DNA from 3 places in the Rahnella sp. JUb53 genome. Region 2 is predicted to be linked to each of the others. Evidence: predicted binding sites of a transcription regulator. Region 2 holds the regulator's gene; each other region holds the start of a gene.

Region 1 (7,159 bases), on a different contig from region 2:
TTTATGAAACGCTGTTTCACTCATGCATTACAAACCCGAGGTTATGATGATCACAGGAAACATCCACGCGCTGCATCTCGTTCCTTATCTGCCCGCTGAATTGCGCGAGGCCATTGAATACGTTAAGCAACACATCACGGCGGACACGCCGCTGGGCAAACACGATATCCGTGGCGACGATGTGTTTGTGCTGATTTCCAATGATTCAACCGCGCCACAGGCCGACCGCCGTGCCGAATTCCACGCCCGTAATCTGGATATCCAGATTGTGCTGAACGGCACCGAAGGCATGACATTCAGTAACTTACCGGCAGGTTATGTGGATACTGACTGGCTGGAAGATAAAGACATCGCGTTTCTGGCCGCTGGTGAGCAGGAAAAAACCATGATCATGCAGACCGGCGATTTTGTGGTGTTCTATCCGGGTGAAGTGCATAAACCGCTGTGCGCGGTGGGCGAACCGGCCCATGTGCGTAAAGCGGTGGTTAAGATGAACGTCAGCGCATTGTCCGCTTAATGCTTATCGTGTAGCGCTTCGTGCGTTTGATCAGCTTCATCCGCCAGCGGCGCAGTCTGCCGAGGCGTTCCGGGGCTTTAAGTTTGTGTTTGATCCACACCACCTGCCACGGCTGGAGTCGCATCTGGCCGTTAAACGCTTCCCCGCTAATCAGATCTTTCCCTTCCACTGCCAGTTTCAATACCTGCGAATGATCGCTGATATTGAATACGCAGCTGATCCGATCCTCAGTTTTAGGATCATAACGTTCCATCGCAAACAGCGATTTACCCAGATCAAACACCCGTTGCCCCGCCTGGGGCGAAAATGCCGGATGTTCGCGGCGGTGCTTAATCAGTGCCTGTAAACCGTAAAATACGCGGGCGCTCAGACTGTCCTTTTTCTCCAGTTCTGCCTCAACTTTTACCAGCTCCAGCTTTTTACGGTTGATACGGCGGTTGATCCCGGACTGATGCATACCGTCAAGATCGTTCTCGCTGCCCAGCAGGCTATGGATATAAATCGCCGGTACGCCGATAAACGACAGCAACAGCGCCTGTGCGGCGAGAAATTTGCGCGCTTTCAGTCCGGTATCGTCATCCGGTTCGGTCAGCGCGCTGAGGTAATTAATGTTCAGTTCATAAGGCGAATGCGTGCCATCGCCGTTGTCTTTATAAGAGACGCGGCCTTCTTTACGCAGGGTTTCCTGCGCCATGTATTTGCGTTCCTCATCGCTGAGGAAGGTTTCTGTCGGACGCAAACCGATGCCGTCGTGACTGGCTAAAAAGTTGAAATAGGTGGTGTCAGGGTAACGTGCTTCGGCATTCAGGCTTTGCGCCCACTGGGTGAGCGTGGTGGTGTCCTGGCGTAGAAAGGCGTGCAGCGTGAGCGGCGGCAGCGGGAACTGATACACCATGTGTGCCTCATCGCCTTCTCCGAAATAACTGATATTTTCGTGATGCGGCACGTTGGTTTCGGTGATGATCCGCGTGCCGGGGATCACTTCATCAAGGATGGTCCGCCAGACTTTGATGATGTTATGCGCCTGCGGCATGTGAATGCAGCGCGTCCCGGCCTCCTTCCAGATATACCCAATCGCATCGAGGCGGATCGACTGCCCGCCACTGGCGGCGTACTGCAACAGCACATCAATACTTTCCAGCAAAACCTGCGGATTTTTGAAATTGATATCCACCTGATCTTCACTGAACGTGGTCCACAGGTATAACTCATTGCCGTCGGCTTTGATAAACGGCGTCAGCAGCGGCGAGGCGCGGGGGCGCACAACGCGGCTGTAATCCAGCGCAGGATTCGAGGCAATAAAGTAATCTTTGTAATAAGGATCGTCATGCAGATAGCCTTTCATCCATTCGCTTGAGCGGGAGATATGGTTGATCACGCAGTCAAACATCAGGTTGAAATTAGCGGAAAGGTGATGAATATCCGACCATCCGCCGAGATGTTCGTCGATACGCCGGTAGTCGATGACGCTGAAGCCGTCGTCAGAGCTGTACGGATACATCGGCAGAATATGGATGTCGCTGATAATCTCGCGCAGATAGGTATTGGCGAAGTGATTCAGCGTCGCCAGCGGCGGTTGTTCGCCGTGACGAATATTGTCGCCATAAGTAATCAGATAAATGTTGGTGCCATCCACCCAATCGGTGGTGCGGTGCTTGCCGTAATTCCATTTGTCGGCGAGATGCAGGATTTTTTTCAGCAGGTCGGCGATGTGTTCCCTGGGGTAAATCCTGCTTAACAGGCTTTCCAGCCGCAGGACATACTCAAGATTAACTGAGCTCATATCGGTTCCTTCTTACTGCGTTTCTGTTTTTCTATTGAACAGGTTAAAACCAAAGCGCTTTAAAAAGGGTAGTTGAAAATGAGGTCTTCTGACGGGAACGGGCGGGATAAAGTGCAAAACGTTGTAAATATTGCGACGTGCAGAAAGTTCATCCTTACTGCACGTCGGGGATAAATCAGGCGTTGCTGAGCGTAGCGACCATCACCGCTTTGATGGTGTGCAGACGGTTTTCCGCCTGATCAAACACCACGCTGTGGCTGGACTCAAAGACGTCATCCGTGACTTCCATGCCGCCTTGCAGGCCGTATTCTTCCGCCATTTGCTTGCCGAGCGTGGTCTGGTCGTCATGGAATGCAGGCAGACAATGCAGGAATTTCACCTGCGGATTGCCGGTCAGCGCCAGCATCGCGCTGTTGACCTGATAAGCGCGCAGCAAATTAATACGCTCTTTCCAGACTTCTTTTGGCTCGCCCATGGAAACCCACACGTCGGTATACAGGAAATCAGCGTCTTTCACGCCAGCCGCAATATCTTCGGTCAGGGTGATATTGCCGCCATTTTCTTGTGCCAGATGCGTGCAGGTGGCGACCAGTTCAGCTTCCGGCCAGCAGGCTGAAGGCGCGACCAGACGCAAATCCAGACCGCTTAACGCGGCGGCTTCCAGCAGTGAATTGCCCATATTGTTACGGGTGTCGCCCAGATACGCCAGACGCATACCTTGCAGCGGCTGGCCCGGTAAATGCTCCTGCATGGTCAGCAGATCAGCCAGCAACTGGGTCGGATGGAATTCGTTGGTTAAGCCATTCCAGACCGGCACACCGGCGTATTGCGCCAGAATTTCGACTTTATCCTGACCGAAACCGCGATACTGAATACCGTCGTACATGCGGCCGAGGACGCGGGCGGTATCTTTCATCGATTCTTTATGGCCGATCTGGCTGCCACTAGGGCCGAGATAGGTGACTTTCGCCCCCTGATCATAAGCGGCAACTTCGAAAGAGCATCGGGTGCGGGTTGAGTCTTTTTCGAAGATGAGCGCGATGTTTTTGCCTTGCAGACTGGCTTTTTCGGTGCCGTTCTTTTTAGCGGCTTTTAATTCTGCGGAGAGTTTCAGCAGTGACGAAATCTCTGACGGGGTAAAATCCAGTAACCTGAGAAAATGACGTTTACTCAACAAACTCATGATGTCGCTCCATAGCGCGTAAGCATTTCGGATTGAATTAAAATTCAATTTAACTGGATGAATATGCAATTACAACCCCGCCGAGAAAACTTTCTCTTTAATAGTGGAGACGCGCCCTGCGGTGTGTGAAAATAGCGTACAAACGTCACATTGATTGAGGACAGAGATATGGCAAACCGTGAATTGCTGGAAGAACAACGTGAAGAGACTCGCTTAATCATCGAAGAACTGCTGGATGATGGCAGTGATCCTGACGCGCTTTACACTATCGAACACCACTTATCTTCAGAAAAGTTTGAAGTTCTGGAGAAAGCAGCAGTCGAAGCTTTCAAGCTGGGTTACGAAGTGACTGACCCTGAAGAACTGGAAGTAGAAGACGGTTCTCTTGTGATGTGCTGTGACGTGATCAGCGAAATCGCGCTGAAAGCGGAACTGATCGACGCTCAGGTTGAACAGCTGATGAACCTGGCTGAAGCCAACGGCGTTAACTACGACGGCTGGGGCACTTACTTCGAAGGCGATGACGACGAAGAAGGTGAAGAAGGCGAAGATTTCGTTGATGAAGATGATGACGGGAAACGTCATTAATCTGGCTCCCTCCCCTGCGAAGGGGAGGGCTGGGGTGGGGTATTGATGATAACTCTACATTTGATGTTGTCAGCTAAACCCCCTCCCGACCTCCCCCTTCGCAGGGGGAGGAGTTAATTAAAGCACTTCCCCGTTGCTCTCAATCACTTTCTGATACCAGCCGAAGCTCTCTTTTTTCGAGCGAGCCATGGTGCCGGTGCCATCGTCATTTTTATCCACGTGGATAAAGCCATAGCGTTTGCTGTACTGACCGGTGGTAAACGACACGCAGTCGATGCAGCCCCACGGCGTATAACCCATCAGATCCACACCATCTTCCAGCACGGCTTTTTTCATCTGCTCGATATGTGCTTTCAGATAAGCGATACGGTAATCGTCGTGAATAACGCCGTCATCACCCGCTTTGTCGATAGCACCAAAGCCATTCTCGACAATAAACAGCGGCTTCTGATAACGCTCGTACAAAATATTCAGGGTGTAACGCAGTCCGACCGGATCAATCTGCCAGCCCCAGTCAGACGCTTTCACGTGCGGATTCGGCACGCTGCCCGCAAAACCTGACAAACCGTTATCATCACTTGGATTGTGCGCTGAGATCGCGTTGCTCATGTAATAGCTCAGGCCGATGTAATCCGCACAGCCGTCGCGCAGCGCCTGCAAATCGCCGTCTTCCATTTTGATGTTGAAGCCACGGCGTTCCCACTCTTTCAGGGCATACGCCGGGTAATAACCGCGCATATGGACATCGCTGAACAGGAAGCGTTCGTGCATCGCCTCAACGGAATACATCACATCGTCCGGATGGCAGGAGAACGGATACAGCGGCACCATGGCGATCATGCAGCCAATCTGGAAATCAGGGTTGATTTCATGACCGAGCCTGACCACTTTGGCGCTGGCAACGAACTGATGATGCAGCACCTGATACATCGTTTCTTCCGGATTTTCCTCCCCGGTAAATACCACACCGGAGCAGCAATAACCGAACAACGGATATTTCCAGTTACGCTGGTTATTGATCTCGTTGAAGGTCATCCAGTATTTCACTTTGCCTTTGTAGCGTTCCATTACCACCTGGCTGAAACGTACAAAGAAATCCACTACCTGGCGGTTTTTCCAGCCACCGTATTCCTTCACCAGATGCCACGGCATTTCGAAGTGGGAAAGGGTGATCACCGGCTCGATATTGTGTTTGAGCAGTTCATCAAACATGTCGTCATAGAATTGCAGACCGGCTTCATTTGGCTGTAATTCGTCACCATTCGGGAAGATGCGCGTCCAGGCAATCGAGGTACGGAAACATTTGAAGCCCATTTCTGCGAACAGAGCGATGTCTTCTTTGTAATGCGAGTAAAAATCGACAGCTTCGTGATTCGGATAGCTGTAGCCGTCAAGCACGCCGTCGGTCATTACACGGTCAACGCCGTGCGCGCCGCCGGAAAGGACGTCACAGATGCTGATGCCTTTGCCGCCTTTGTTCCAGCCGCCTTCCACCTGATGTGCTGCGACTGCGCCGCCCCATAAGAAATCTTTCGGTAACTGATGACTCATTTGATTCTCCCTGGATACTTATTGAGGGCAGATTGCTTCTGCCCTGTAGATCGTAATGTCAGATTTAATTCATTTCTGCCTGAGTGGCACGTCGGGTTTCTGCCTGTACTTTTTTGGTCGCGGCAACGTCGGGTTCATCTTTAAATCCGACCAGCCAGGTAAACAGCGCACCGAGCACAAAGGCGACGGTAATCGACAGCAGGAAACCGAGGAACTGCGGCATGTGGCCTTCTTTGAAGAACACCGGCAGTACGGCGATACCCGGCAGACAGTAGCTCCATGACACGGCGTTAAAGGAACCGGCGATCGCACCGCCGATACCGCCCGCGACACAGCTGCACAGGAATGGTTTTTTCAGGCGCAGCGCCACACCGTAAATTGCAGGTTCAGTGATACCAAACAGGCCGGTGACGCCAGCGGACAGCGAGATACCTTTCATTTCGCGGCTGCGGGTTTTCAGGTACACGCCAAACATACTGCCGGTCATCGCGAAGACCGCGGAAGCCTGCAGACCGGTAAAGGTGTCATAACCCAGCGTAGCGTAGTTGCCGACGGTGACCGGCGTAATACCCCAGTGAACGCCGAGCGTTACCAGCGGCTGCCAGAATGCACCTACCACGAAACCGGCAATGGTCGGGCTGAGGTGATAAAGGGTGTTATAAACGCCGCCAATCGCGCCACCAATCAGGTTTCCGACCGGGCCAAACACCAGCAGCGTCATCGGTACCATAATCGCGATACAGAACATCGGTGTGAACAGATTGCGGATCACCACCGGCAGCACTTTATTAAAGAAGTGCTCGATATACGACATTGCCCAGACCATCAGAATGATCGGGATAACAGACGCGGTATAGCTCAGGTATTTCACCGGAATGCCGAGGAAATCGAGCGTCGGTGCGGAAACCGGAATACCGACTACATTCTGCAGGATATTCGCCATATCAGGATTGCTGACTGCTTCACGCATCAGCTGTTGCATGGCCGGATCGGCGGAGTTGATCGACGTAATTTTAAACGCCGTCACCATATTCATGTAATCAGGGCTGATCAGCGCGCAGGCCGTAATCACTGCGGTAAACGGATTGACGTTGAATTTTTTGGCTGCGGTAAACGCAATCATCACCGGCAGGAAGGTAAACGCTGTCCAGGACACAAAGTTGAGAATACGGTAGGTGCCGCTGTTCGCGTCCATAATGCCGACGGCAGCGAGGAAGGAGATAATTCCCTGCAAAATACCGCACGCCGCAAGCTGATAAAGAAACGGTGTAAAGATGCTGGAGATAACATCCATTACGCGGCTGACGATGCCCACATTGGGCGCGGAAACCGGTGCGTTTTCGTCAATCTCAATCAGTTTCAGAACCTGTTTATACGCGTCGCTCACGTGGTTGCCGATCACTACCTGCATCTGGCCGCCGGCCTCGATAACTGTAATCACGCCTTTCACGCGTTTTAATTCTTCTTTATCGACGGCGTTATTATCTTTCAGAACAAAGCGTAAGCGGGTGGCGCAATGTGTGATGCTAATCACATT
Region 2 (7,159 bases):
AGGGTTCGGATATGGTGAAATCAGCCGCCGATACGATGCTGGAAATTTCCAGCGAAGTGACCCGCGTGACTAGTCTGATGCGCGAAATATCTATCGCAACCACCGAGCAGACTCATGGCATCGAACAGGTGAACGTGGCGATTACCCAAATGGATCAGGTGGCGCAGCAGAATGCGGCACTGGTAGAGCAGGCGACAGCGGCCACGCGTTCTCTGGAAGAACAGGCGCAGTTGCTGGCTGAAAGCATGGCGGTATTTAAGCTGAACCGGGCAGATCAGTTCTGATTTCTGGCCGTCGGGCTGAATAAAGAAAAGGTGGCTGAAAAGCCACCTTTTTACGTTCTGGAGTATTACTAAGTTACAGAGGTATCACGTTCATTCTTTGATGATTTTATTGAGGCAAGTTTGATTATTCATCCGGGAACTGCGCGATAAAGCGTTCTGCATCTTCGACCATTGAACTGTTACCGACAAAGAACGGCGCACGTTCATGCAGTTTTTGCGGAACGATATCCAGAATACGATTTTTACCGTCACTGGCTTTACCACCGGCCTGCTCCGCAAGGAAAGCCATCGGGTTGCATTCATACAGCAAACGCAGTTTTCCGTTCGGATGACTGGCGGTGCTTGGGTAAATATAAATGCCGCCTTTCAGCAGGTTACGATGGAAGTCTGCGACCAGCGAGCCGATATAACGTGAAGTGTAAGGACGCTGCGTGGCTTCATCCTGCTCCTGGCAATACTTGATGTATTTTTTAACGCCAAGAGGGAACTTGATGTAATTACCTTCGTTGATCGAGTACATGTTGCCCTTTTTAGGGAAACAGACTTTTTCGTGAGAAAGGCAGAACACACCGAGAGAAGGATCGTAAGTAAAGGCATGAACGCCAGCACCAGTGGTGTACACCAGCATGGTTGAAGAACCATACACGACGTAACCTGCGGCAACCTGACGATTCCCCGGTTGCAGGAAATCAGCTTCAGTAACCGGCTGGCCCAGCGGGGTGGTACGACGGTAAATGGAGAAGATCGTGCCGACGGAGACGTTTACGTCGATGTTGGAGGAGCCATCCAGCGGATCCATCAAAATGACGTATTTTGCATTTTCAGCGCGTTCGCCCTCGAAAATGACGATTTCATCTTCTTCTTCAGACGCGATACCGGCAATTTCACCGCGCGCCTTCATGGCTGCTTTTAGTTTTTCATTTGCGTACAGATCGAGTTTCATCTGCACTTCACCCTGCACATTCTCAGCACCACTGGTGCCCAGAATATCAACCAGACCCGCTTTGTTGATGTCGCGGTGAATGATTTTGGCGCCGAGTTTTATCGCTGAAAGCAACGCTGTCAGTTCACCGGTTGCATGTGGAAAATCCTGCTGCTTTTCAACAATAAATTCGCCTAACGTTTTCATGACACTTTCCCTGAATCGAGGATAGATAACGGTACGTTAATAAAAATTTCACAAGAGCGAAGGCAGTTTAGCCCAAATATATGGACGAATCATAGGCAAATCCATTTCTTCTGGAGGAATCTGAGCGGTAGAATAGCGGCTGACTTAAAGGCATCAATGGAAAATATATGCGCATTCATATTCTTGGGATTTGCGGCACGTTTATGGGCGGGCTGGCGATGCTGGCTCGTGCTCAGGGGCATCAGGTCACCGGTTCGGACGACAACGTTTATCCACCGATGAGTACGCTTCTGGAAAATCAGGGGATCAACCTGATCCAGGGCTACGATCCTGCACAGCTCAATCCGCACCCTGACCTGGTGATTATCGGCAACGCGATGACGCGCGGTAATCCTTGCGTCGAGGCCGTACTGGAGCAGGGGATCCCTTATGTTTCAGGGCCACAATGGTTGCATGACCACGTCCTTCCGGGACGCTGGGTTATTGCGGTGGCGGGTACGCACGGCAAAACGACGACGGCGGGAATGGTCACGTGGATCCTCGAGGCCTGCGGCTATGAGCCGGGTTATGTCATTGGCGGCGTGCCGGGCAATTTTGAGGTCTCTGCGCGTCTTGGCAACAGTCCGTTTATGGTGCTGGAAGCCGACGAATACGACTGCGCGTTCTTTGATAAACGATCCAAGTTCGTTCATTACAGTCCGCGTACACTGGTGCTCAATAACCTCGAGTTCGACCACGCTGATATTTTCGACGATCTCAAGGCCATTCAGAAACAGTTCCACCATCTGGTGCGTCTGGTGCCGGGCAAAGGCAAAATTATTTTGCCAGAGCACGACACACCACTGAAACAGGTCATGGCGATGGGATGCTGGAGTGAGCAGGAATTTGCCGGTGAAGCTGAAAATTGTGCATGGGATGCGAAAAAACTGACGCCAGACGCCAGCACTTTTGAAGTCTATCTGCACGGCGAAGTGGTCGGTCAGGTTAACTGGAATCTGGTCGGCGAACACAACATGCATAACGGACTGATGGCGATCGCCGCTGCCCGTCATGTTGGCGTTAAGCCGGAAGATGCCTGCAAAGCGCTGGGAGAATTTATCAATGCCCGCCGCCGTCTGGAGCTTCGCGGTGTGGAAAACGGTGTCAGCGTGTACGACGATTTCGCTCACCATCCGACAGCCATTTTGGCCACGCTTTCTGCGTTGCGCAGCAAAGTTGGCGGGACTGCGCGCATTCTTGCGGTTCTCGAACCTCGCTCTAATACCATGAAAATGGGGATGAGTAAGAATGAACTGGCACCGTCCCTGGGTCGTGCTGACGAAGTCTTCCTGTTACAACCGCAGCATATTCCATGGCAGGTGGCTGAAGTGGCTGAACATTGTATTCAGCCAGCGCACTGGAGCGCAGATGTCGATTCGCTGGTTGATATGGTGATCAAGGCTTCCCAGCCGGGCGACCATATTCTGGTGATGAGCAACGGCGGCTTCGGCGGCATTCACGGCAAACTGCTGGCGGCACTGGCAACCAAGGCGCAGGCTGTGCAAGAGCTGTAAAACGTAAATTGATGGAACCAGGCACAGCTCCGGCTGTGCTTTTTTTTGCCTTTTACCGACGGACAGGACTCTTTGAGGCAAAAATTTTGACAAAAAAAAAGCCCTCAAAAATTGAGGGCCAAAGGGTGTCGTCGGACAGGACGACGAGGGTATCGTTAGCCGGAGAGCAAGGCAGTGGCAGTGTCAGCTCTCCTTCCAGCCTCAACAGCGCAGTGTATTTTCGCTGTATTTCTTCGAACAGTGGCTGTTGAAACCCGGTAACGCTAATTCAAAATACTCAAACAGTGGCTTTGTATCAGGGACTTACTCAGGGATCTTACTGATAGATTTCTGCGGTTGCATGATAAGCGCCGTCGTTATGGGCTTCTATCACGCGGAAAGATTTAGCGCCTTTGCTGTCGGCTTTATCAGACAGTTGCTGGCGGATATCGGTCGGAACACCATCGACGCCGCTGACGCTGATTGTGCCCATAGGCTGTAAATTTTCTGCTTGCTGATTAGTCACCAGCTGAGCGGCGGATGCACCGAAAGAAACAGCAGATAACAGGCTTAGGGCGGCAATAGTAGTAATGATTTTCATGATAATTTCCTGAATTCACTGACGTTGTTAGATTATTTCGAGATCAACGTCGATTGATGTCTGGATTCATCAGAACTGTGATATCGGGTTCAGGAGTGCGTAAAGCCTACGGGAACGCAGATGATGCAGTGACAAATCCGTCTAGATGCGCATTGCGCGGGCCCGATTCATTCAGGCCCCTTCGCTACGTTTACCCGAACTTATTGGTAAATTTCAGCGGTCGCGTGGTAGTTACCTTCTTCACGAACTTCGATAACACGGAATGCTTTAGCGCCTTTGGCATCGGCTTTGTCTGACAATGCCTGACGGATATCAGAAGGTGCGCCGGCAACACCGCTCACGCTGATCATGCCAGTTGATTGCAGATTTGACGCTTGTTCCTGTGTTACAGGTTGTGCTGCAAAAACGCCAAATGACAGGGCAGATAGAATGCTTAATGTTGCGATTGTAGTTTTAACTTTCATGATTTTGACCTCGTCGATTTTATTATGTTTTCAATATCCGGTGCTTCACACCACGGAAATGAGTATACATCTAATAACTGTAAATATTAATAGTTTGCTAATAGTTATTTAGGTGTCTATGTGCATCCTATGTGTATTTTTAATAACTAAAAAGAATAAAAAACGCGTGAAAATTAGACTTTTTGTGTTAATTTTTCGTAAAATCAATAAATTGGGTGAATGTGGCTATTTGTGCTTATTTTTGCAGTGAATCACATCGTTGAAATCTTTCTGTGACGTGGTTGTGGTGCTTGTTAAGGGATTTAACAGGAATGACTGCGGGATGCTCTTGAAAGGGAACAGTGATTTAGAAAGGAGGTAGCTAAGAGGAGGCCAGAAAGCGTGTTCTTCTGACCTCTGGCACAGAAAAGGTGCTACAGCAGGTTCAAAATGAGGCGGATTTACAGTTCCTGCTCGAACAGACTGAGTATCGCGTCATGGAGTTGCTTAACGCTAAAGCCGCGGGCCGGTGTCGTGAAGATGGTATCATCGCCGGCAATCGTGCCGAGGATCCCTTCTGATTTACCCAGTGAGTCGAGCAAGCGGGCGATCAGTTGTGCCGCGCCCGGACTGGTGCGGATCACGACAACCGCGTCATTATGGTCTATATCCAATACCAGATTTTTCAGCGGGCTGGTGGTGGTTGGCACCCCAATCTCAGCAGGCAGGCAGTACACCATTTCCATCTTCGCATTACGGGTTCTGACAGCACCAAACTTGGTCAGCATCCGTGAGACTTTTGACTGATTGATATTTTCGAAACCGTCATCCTGAAGTGCGGCAACAATTTCGCCCTGAGAACTGAATTTCTCTTCCTTCAACAATGCTTTGAAGGCTTTGATTAAATCTTCCTGTTTAGCAGGATTACGCATTTTGCACCCTGGTCTCTGTATCATAGTTGTGTTGATTATGCAGATAATTGCATTTTTATGCAACTGTGCGAAGAGATGCAGATCCCGAATTATGCATCCGGCAAGGAACACAGGCGTTATGGGGAAAAAGGAGAGGTAATGGATATGCCAAAAATGTGCATTACGTTGAGACCACACCTTCAATCCCTCCTTTATCTGATGATCACGATTCAGCTCTCAACATTGGAGCGAATTTAACCATTTATTAACCTGGTGTGTTTTGTGCTGCTACTTTTAATAATGTCGCTTTCCGATAAAAAGTCATAAAAGACCGGAAAAGGTCGTTGCAAAGGGTTTTTTTTACTTTCTAAACGACCAACCTCAGTTTCTCTGCAGGTGAGCAATTGTTTTTAACAGCGTAAGTGATTAAGGTCACACTAAAATAATTCCACGACACTTATAAGTTAATGATAAAAAAGGAGTATAGGATGAAAGTTGCAGTTCTCGGTGCTGCGGGTGGTATCGGTCAAGCCCTCGCGCTTCTGCTCAAGACCCAGCTACCTTCCGGTTCCGAACTCTCATTATATGATATCGCTCCGGTTACTCCGGGTGTCGCTGTCGATCTCAGTCATATCCCCACAGCAGTTAAAATCAAAGGTTTTTGCGGTGAAGATGCGAAGCCAGCTCTGGTTGGCGCGGACATCGTCCTGATCTCTGCCGGTGTCGCCCGTAAACCCGGTATGGATCGGTCTGATTTGTTCAACGTGAACGCGGGCATTGTTCGCAATCTAATCCAGCAAGTGGCCAGTACATGCCCGAAAGCCTGCATCGGTATCATCACCAACCCTGTTAACACGACCGTTGCGATTGCGGCTGAAGTGTTGAAAAACGCCGGTGTATACGACAAAAACAAACTGTTTGGTGTGACAACGCTCGATGCTATTCGCTCTAACACTTTCGTTGCTGAACTCAAAGGTAAGCAGCCAGAAGACATTGAAGTGCCGGTCATTGGCGGGCACTCAGGGGTGACTATCCTTCCTTTATTATCTCAGCTTTCTGAAATCACGTTCAGTGACAGCGAAGTTGAAGCGCTGACGAAGCGTATTCAGAATGCCGGTACGGAAGTTGTAGAAGCTAAAGCGGGGGGGGGTTCTGCCACGCTTTCCATGGGACAGGCTGCTGCACGCTTCGGGCTTTCTCTGGTCCGGGCCTTACAAGGTGAAAGCAATGTGGTTGAATGTGCTTATGTTGAAGGGAAAGGCGAACATGCCCGTTTCTTCGCGCAGCCTGTTCTTCTGGGTAAAGAAGGGGTATCTGAGCTTATCAGCATCGGTGAGCTCAGCCATTTTGAACAACAATCCCTGGACTCAATGTTAGATATCCTGCGTAAAGATATCGAATTAGGCGAGCAGTTCATTAATAAGTAAGTCCTCATTGATTAAGGCGTCAACAAGCAGGCCATTGAGTCAAAGAGCCGCCAGAGAAATCTGGCGGTTTTTTCTGAATATTTGATTTTATACGCGCGTATCAGGAGTTGGCCGGCAACGACGTTCAATGATCTTTAATGTATTCGCATCAAAGTAACGGCTGGGCCAGATGAGCGACGGATGAATGCCCAGCGCACTGGCAATCAGCAATTCCCCCTTTGGCCACGGTCTTGATAACGCGTTTGAAAGCGTGGAAGAACTCAGCCCTGCAGAACGCGAAACCGCAGCCAGAGTTGTTCCTTTTTTACGAAGCGCTGCAATGATATCCGCCTGGTGCCAGTCTTTATTATTTGCCGTCATGATCTTTCCTTATGGGTTAAACAGATTATAAGAAGCTATAAGAGGCTATTGCCAAAAATATACATTCCTCGAGTGCTTGTTGTAATTTTATTTAGTCTCATCAATGTTTCCGAATAATAAGTTATTCTCTTATTCCGAAAATACATTCTTATTATCATTAAAACAAACAAGTAATTTAAATTTGCTTTTTGTGATTTGTCTCGATTTTTAGTGAATTTGTTGAATACATTTTATTAGGAAGCGTTATTGGAATGTTGTTATTTTTAGCAATTACATCGATATTAGTAATGTGTGAATAAATTTTTTAGGAAGAAAGTGATTGATGACGGAGGGTTAGTATCAGGCTATAAATGATTTTTTCTTTAACCTTATGTTATTCATGGGGTTTGTGATGGTGGTTGCGTTTCTGAAAGAGATTGCTTTCATAACTTTCTGAAAAAGTCCTTTTTATAGGGTTGCACAACTCTTGATG
Region 3 (7,159 bases), on a different contig from region 2:
CGGTAAACAGCGGGAACGCACTTCCCGCCTCACAACAGAATCATCCTCTCGCCGACATCCCGCCCTGAACAAAGTACGCTTTGATCCCGGCCAGAATGGACTCCGCCACCTGCTGCTGAAAATGCGCAGTCCGAAGTTTTTTCTCTTCATTGATATTACTGATAAACGCCGTCTCGACCAGAATCGAAGGAATATCCGGCGCTTTCAGCACAGCGAATCCAGCCTGATCGACTTTGTTTTTGTGCAGATGATTAATCTTACCCATCCGCGTCAGCACTTCTTTACCGAATTTCAGGCTATCACTGATGGTCGCAGTCTGAACCAGATCAAACATCGTATGATCGAGATAGCGGTCACCGCTTTTGCTGACGCCGCCTATCAGGTCGGATTCATTCTGCGTTTGTGCCAGAAAACGTGCCGCTGAACTGGTTGCGCCTTTCGTTGATAACGCAAACACCGACGATCCTTTGGCAGCCCGGCTGGTAAACGCATCCGCATGAATTGAGATAAACAGATCTGCCCGCAGCTTTCGCGCCTTTGCCACGCGGACTTTCAGCGGAATAAATACGTCTTCATTGCGGGTCATATACGCTTTCATATTCGGCTCGCGCGTAATGAGCTTCTGTAACCGGCGTCCAATCTGCAACACCACGTCTTTCTCACGCGTTTTATATTTGCCGATAGCACCCGGATCTTCGCCGCCATGTCCGGGATCGAGCATGATCACCAGCGGCCGACTGCGCCCAGCCTTACCGTCTTTCTTGGTTTCCGGCGGCAGCGTTCTTGCGACATCCCCGCGGTTATAGTCTTCCAGTAATGCCAGCAGAGGATCGTCCTGAACACTGACTTCCCCTTCTTGCGGATAAAGGTCGACAACCAGACGGTTATGAAACTCCGCCACTGGTTTAAGCGTAAAGACATGCGGACTGATGGCCCGCTTGAGTTCCAGCACCATACGGACCGTTTTGGTATCGAACTGCCCCACCCGCGCCTGGCGGATATAGGGATCACTTTGCTGAACTTTCTCGCCCAGACCTTTAAGCACGCTGTTCAGGTGGACGCCCTCAATATCAATGACCACTCGCGGCGGATCATTAAGCAGAAACTGCTTATATTTTAAGGGAGTGCTGGATTCAAGAGTAATGCGGGTATACGTCGAGGAAGGCCAGATGCGTACCGCGATAACCTGTGAGCTGGCGGCAAAACCTACTTTACTGACACTAAGCATCCAGGAGGCAGCTACGGTTTGAAGAAGGCGTCGTCGTCCGGGATTGTGATTATCGTCAGTCATGCAGTCTCAAAAGTATCTAAAAGTAAAAAACAGGTGATAAAAAAATCAGTTTGCGAATTCTAGCGAATCGAATCCCGCATGTCATTCCCTAACATTTATTCGATTTATCAATTTGTTGCCTGTTTGTAATCAGTGTTAATTCAAAAACAGAGATTTCTTACTTGCCACACGGCCCCAAAAGAATAAAAATACAAAAATTACGAATAAAAATTCAAACGAGGTTTTGCCGTGAAGGAACGTAGTACTGAACTGGTTCAGGGATTTCGCCACTCAGTTCCCTATATCAATGCTCACCGTGGCAAAACATTCGTTGTCATGCTCGGTGGTGAAGCCATTGAACATGAGAACTTCAGTAATATTGTCAATGATATCGGCCTGTTACACAGTCTGGGTATTCGTCTGGTGGTCGTTTATGGTGCCCGTCCGCAGATTGATGCGAACCTTTCTGAGCACAATTACGAACCGATTTACCATAAAAATATCCGCGTCACTGACGCCCGTTCACTGGAACTGGTTAAGCAGGCAGCCGGCCTTTTACAGCTTGATATCACCGCCCGGCTTTCAATGAGCCTGAATAATACGCCACTGCAGGGCGCTCACATCAACGTGGTCAGCGGCAACTTTATTATCGCGCAGCCGCTGGGAGTGGATGACGGTATCGATTACTGCCACAGCGGCCGTATCCGCCGTATTGATGAAGAAGCCATTCATCGTCAGCTCGACAGCAATGCCATTGTATTGCTAGGTCCGGTTGCGGTTTCCGTTACGGGTGAAAGCTTCAACCTGACATCAGAAGAAGTGGCAACGCAGCTGGCGATTAAGCTTAAAGCCGAGAAAATGATCGGCTTCTGTTCTTCACAGGGGGTCATTAATGAGGAAGGTAATATCATTTCCGAATTGTTCCCGAATGACGCGCAGGAACGGATTGATCAGATGGAATCCAGTGGCGATTATCTTTCCGGCACAGTGCGCTTCCTGCGTGGTGCGGTGAAAGCCTGCCGCAGCGGCGTTCGTCGCAGCCACCTGATCAGTTATCAGGAAGATGGTGCGCTGGTTCAGGAATTGTTCTCCCGCGATGGCATCGGTACGCAAATCGTCATGGAGAGCGCTGAACAGGTTCGCCGCGCCACCATTAACGACATCGGCGGTATCCTTGAACTGATCCGCCCTCTGGAGCAACAGGGCATTCTGGTGCGTCGTTCCCGCGAACAGCTGGAAATGGAAATCGATAAATTCACGATTATCGAACGGGATAATCTGACCATCGCCTGCGCCGCGCTCTATCCGTTCCATGACGAAGGCATTGGCGAAATGGCCTGCGTTGCCGTTCATCCGGATTACCGCAGTTCTTCACGAGGTGAGATGCTGCTGCAGCGTGTTGCCAGCCAGGCAAAAATGATGGGACTAAACCGTTTATTTGTCCTGACGACGCGCAGCATTCACTGGTTCCAGGAACGCGGTTTTAAACCGGCAGAGGTAGATGTATTGCCGATCCAGAAACAGGAAATGTACAACTATCAGCGTCGTTCAAAAATCCTGATATCTGAGCTGTAACTCTCCGTACTGAACGGTGACTTATAAAAAACAAAAAGGACGCAAAAGCGTCCTTTTTTAGTTTTCTGCTGGTTCCTGCAAAATTATTCAGCAGATTTGGGTTCCAGCGTTTTCTGCAATGTCGACGTATCTGGCCAGGTTTTAAAACCTGCCGGTGTGGCATATTGCGGTATTTTGCTGTCATTGCCAGAAACCTGAGACAACATCGCCAGCCCTTCTTGCTTAATCACCGCTTTCTGGAAGTAATCCGCCAGCTGGGTTTGTGTCAGACCGGCAATCACGCGGATGACATTCGCTCTGGTATCAAATTGCGCATTTCCGCGACTGAAATCATTACCGAACCGATCGGCTTCTTCATCAAGTGTTTGCGGATTCTGCTGCATTTCGTTGACCAGCCCCTGCTTGTACTGCAGGAACTCAGCATCTTTCATTTCACGCAGGCGTTTTTCGGCTTGTGGATAAAATGCCAGATAGCGCTGATACAGATAGTCAGGTTGTTTGCTGTTACTTTGCAGCAGGAAACCAATCCCCCACTGTTTTCCGACAGGAATTGGGAAAGCAAAGACAGCGTATCCCAGTTGCTCCTGAGTACGCAGCTGGCTGTAGAACCAGGGCTGAATAATCTGCCCGAGCAGTGCGCTGTATCCCATACTCTGGACTTCATCGTAGCCTGTTGGCACATAAACGGCAGCCAGCGCGGAGTCCGAACTGGTCCCGACACGCTGAATATTGGCTTTAACCGGCTCAGTCACCTGCGCCTGCTCGCCACGCCACCATTTGTCTCCGTGTGCGCCAAGCTTTTGCATGATCTGTTGCGACATGGCTTTAACCTGAGCGGCAGTCATATTACCGACAACCATCACTTCTACGGCGGCATGATGTACCAGTTGTTCACGGTAAGCGTTCACATCTTCAAGGGTGATGGCGGAAACCAGTTTTTCTCGTTCGCTGCGCTCGGTATAAGGCACGCGGGAAAGCAGCTGAACAGGTTGCAGCGCAAGTTCAAACGCTTTTCCTTTATCTGCTGAAGCCAGTCGTTCGAGATACCAGGATTTCGCCTGATCCAGCTGTTCCTGTGTCGGTTTGAAGTCAGGATAATTGTCTACCAGCGCTGCCAGCAAATCAGGCAGGCACTCGGTAAAACCTGTGGCTGTAAATTGCAGGCCATTGTCCGGCGATGTGCCGAAAGTAATCCCACCGATGGAGGCCTGATAGCTCAGTTGATCGAACGCTACGCCGGTCAGATAATCCGTAAGACCGTACAGCACCTGATTTTTAGCCGTGCTGAGCGCCTGATCGTTGCGGAAAGAGACTGTCACATTGGCTTTTGGCTCGTCAGCAAAGTATCTGCTGGGCATGTAAAACACCCGTAAACCTTTTTCGTCCACCAGCAGTTCAGGTTTTGTCGCTTTAGAGTCTTTGGTCACCAGCGCGAGTGACTCAGGGATATAGGGATTCAGTGCCGGCAGTGATAACGCGATAGTTTGCCCGATGGTTTTCCATTGCTCATAGGTCTGAGGCGGTACTTTATCGACCTGATAAGGCGCATTCACGAAGTAAGCCATTTTATTGTGCGGCTCATTTGGGCTGATTATCCAATAGCGCGCATTTTGCGGCGTCATTTCATCCAGACGGGATCCAATGGCCTTGGGGTCGTATTGATCTGTCAGATAAGGCGAATCGAGAACGTGCTCAACCGGTACGCGCAGCATGGTATCCACCAGCCATTCGACGTAATCCATATCCCGCGTTAATGCCGGATACCGGAAATCGAGCGCCATCACGTGCGCAATTTCATCAAAATAGGGCTTCTCAATACCCCTGGCGCGCATCTCATTGAGATAACTGAATACAGCGGCAATCACGGTGTCACGCTGTGCGAGCCCCTTATCCGTCAGGGAAACCGAGATATTGAAGACGCCCATATTACGGTTCACCATCGGATCAGCACCGGCGCTTATCCCGTCAGCATAACCCTGTTTCTGTAACCAGTCAGAGAGTGTATTCGGGCTGCGGTTGCCAATCAGATAGCTGATATAGGTGTCAGTTTTACTGCGAAAATCTGCGCTGTTGTTATCGATGGCAAATTCAATGCGTAATTCTTTGCGGGGTTGTGCGGGAACAAAATGGATGAACTCCCCTTTCTGTTCAGCGGTTAACGTGGGCACCGTGATTGGCGGAACCACCGCGTGATGATTGGCTATCTGACCAAAGGTCGTTGAGGCCAGTTCTGCCAGTTCCGGCAAAGACTTATTACTGTAAATCACGCCGACCATCAGGTTAGCGGAATAATAGCGGTGATAAAAAGCCGTCAGTTCATCATGCAGCTTGCTGCCGGGTTTGTCTTTCAGGGTATCCAGATTCCCCCCGGCGAAACGGGCTGCCGGATGCTCAGGGTTCAATGTCTCTGCGCGAACCTGCGCCATGCGCATTCCGTCTCGGGAGCGTGCCATCGTCAGCTCAGCGTTGACAGCGTTACGCTCGCGGTCGCCATTAGCGGGATCCAGTAAAGGCTCGCCAATGGCATCGGAAAGGCGATCAACGGCCTCCGGCAGAGCGTCATTTTCTACTTCCAGATAAAAGGCCGTGCGGTAAGAAGCCGTGCTGCCGTTATGACTACCGCCGTGTTTCTTAAGGAATTCAGAAAGGCTTTCAGGCTGAGGATATTTCTTAGAACCCATCAGCAACATGTGTTCGGTATAGTGAGCCAGGCCTAATTGGGAACCGGGATCTTCCAGTGATCCGACAGGAATAGCCAGTGCAGCGAGAGACTTGGGGGCTTGAGGATCAGATACCAGCAAAACGGTCATATCATTCGCCAGTTTGATGGCCTGATACTGACGCGGGTCGTTCTGACTTTTATTGATAGCTTGTGGATAAGGCTGCCAGTCGGCTGCACTTGAAACAACAGGGGCCCAAAAGGTCAATAACAACAGTAACCCGGAAATACGGGTAACCTGTTTTAACATTGCCACACTCCCTAAATCGAATAAACGTGCCACACGGGCAATAAATACAGGGTTCAACAACAGATGAACCTCAACAAGCTGTTTTGAGCAGATGAGTCTGTTCAGACCCCGCAGAAACAGGATAGTTGTGAAAAAAATCGCATTGGGATTTTCTTCCTGTGTTCCGTCACGTTTTAGCCATAAAGCCAAATGTTCCAATAGGGAAAAATCACCCTGTTAAACCACTCTAAGCTGTTAGCTCACCATTGCAAGTGGCTTGAGCGTATTTTTGTCCTTGGTTATGCCGCTGACGGACACCGTTTCAGGGACTGGAATTGCATATCAGGCGCTGCAATATTGCCTGATATTTTGCCGGCGTTTGAATCTTAGCACTGACTAACTTGCAGGATTGTGCATCTGAAATGCCAGTAAGCAGAAATTCCCAACCTTCGGTAAAAGGCTCAGTGCCTTTTCCTGTCACTGAATAGGCCTCAAGCTGAGAATGCGCTTCTGCCCACGCCTGCTGAACCTGCCACTGACGCATAAACCCGTACGTCAGCGACTGGTAGTAGTTCAGGAGTCCAAGTATCGACACTGACAGCAACAACATTGCAATCAGAGCCTCTGTCAGACTAAAACCTTGTTGTTCTGCCCGGCTTTCATTCATTGCAGAACTGCTCATCAGCCTCAGGGCAAAAATCCAGCCATCCCTGTTTCAGGGGTGAAAAAATTACCTCTCCGCTGGCCTGCTTTTTCACACTGACCTGCTGATATTGCATAACAGATTCATTGCCTTCTGCCATTCTTCCTTCGCCACGAAACAGGAAAATATCCTGGCGCAATGAAGGCCGGACACACACTCTGCCGGTGCCTGAAGCGATGATGCCTGCTGCCACATTCCGGCACTGCCAGAAAGGTTCGCTGCTGTCTTTCCATGACTGGCGTATACCCCACGCTAACGCTGATGCTGCATTTTCCCAGGCAATGACATAACGATGCTGATTCGATGTCAGCGCCAGTCCCGCGGAAAGTTGCTGTTGCAGTGAGTTTAGGGCGATCAACCCCAACCCCATCATCACCATAATACTCAGGATCATTGCACTCCCCTGCTGTTTGCCCGAATCGCGCATTTCAGCTGCTGTCATAAAACGTGGCCTGCAATCATTTCGGTCACCTGCCGGTGGATAAAAGGATTTTTGCTCCAGCTGGCGTCAAGTTGCAGTGAATACAGGCGGCCGGAGCCACTTGCTGCTACCTCGGTTACCACAAACCGGGTCACGTTGACTTCAGCAGGGTCGAGAAATTTTTCCCACCCCAAACTGCTGCAATCACCTGCCCCGCGCTGAACCTCAATACCGCCCTGACG

The links. The regulator ArgR, encoded in region 2, controls arginine synthesis, uptake and breakdown. The targets are predictions, from matches to a motif close to ANTGAATAAAAATACANT.
Region 1: the regulator ArgR is predicted to act here: its motif matches at 3,515-3,532, upstream of argF (ornithine carbamoyltransferase).
Region 3: the regulator ArgR is predicted to act here: its motif matches at 1,469-1,486, upstream of argA (amino-acid N-acetyltransferase).

What each region holds. Positions count from the first base shown of each region.
Region 1 is NZ_SLYT01000007.1:218,664-225,822, forward strand. Features, by position in the region: gene EC840_RS17550 (YhcH/YjgK/YiaL family protein) at 47-517, shown strand; gene EC840_RS17555 (sugar phosphorylase) at 498-2,300, opposite strand; gene argF (ornithine carbamoyltransferase) at 2,476-3,483, opposite strand; gene rraB (ribonuclease E inhibitor RraB) at 3,652-4,071, shown strand; gene EC840_RS17570 (6-phospho-beta-glucosidase) at 4,189-5,622, opposite strand; gene EC840_RS17575 (PTS transporter subunit EIIC) at 5,687-7,159, opposite strand, start outside.
Region 2 is NZ_SLYT01000005.1:82,501-89,659, forward strand. Features, by position in the region: gene EC840_RS13460 (methyl-accepting chemotaxis protein) at 1-284, shown strand, start outside; gene fbp (class 1 fructose-bisphosphatase) at 409-1,413, opposite strand; gene mpl (UDP-N-acetylmuramate:L-alanyl-gamma-D-glutamyl-meso-diaminopimelate ligase) at 1,581-2,966, shown strand; gene yhcN (peroxide/acid stress response protein YhcN) at 3,283-3,546, opposite strand; gene yhcN (peroxide/acid stress response protein YhcN) at 3,747-4,010, opposite strand; gene argR (transcriptional regulator ArgR) at 4,451-4,921, opposite strand; gene mdh (malate dehydrogenase) at 5,389-6,327, shown strand; gene EC840_RS13495 (helix-turn-helix transcriptional regulator) at 6,415-6,687, opposite strand.
Region 3 is NZ_SLYT01000015.1:28,356-35,514, reverse strand. Features, by position in the region: gene amiC (N-acetylmuramoyl-L-alanine amidase AmiC) at 41-1,291, opposite strand; gene argA (amino-acid N-acetyltransferase) at 1,520-2,845, shown strand; gene ptrA (pitrilysin) at 2,929-5,814, opposite strand; gene EC840_RS23675 (prepilin-type N-terminal cleavage/methylation domain-containing protein) at 6,116-6,460, opposite strand; gene EC840_RS23670 (YgdB family protein) at 6,453-6,938, opposite strand; gene EC840_RS23665 (prepilin peptidase-dependent protein) at 6,935-7,159, opposite strand, start outside.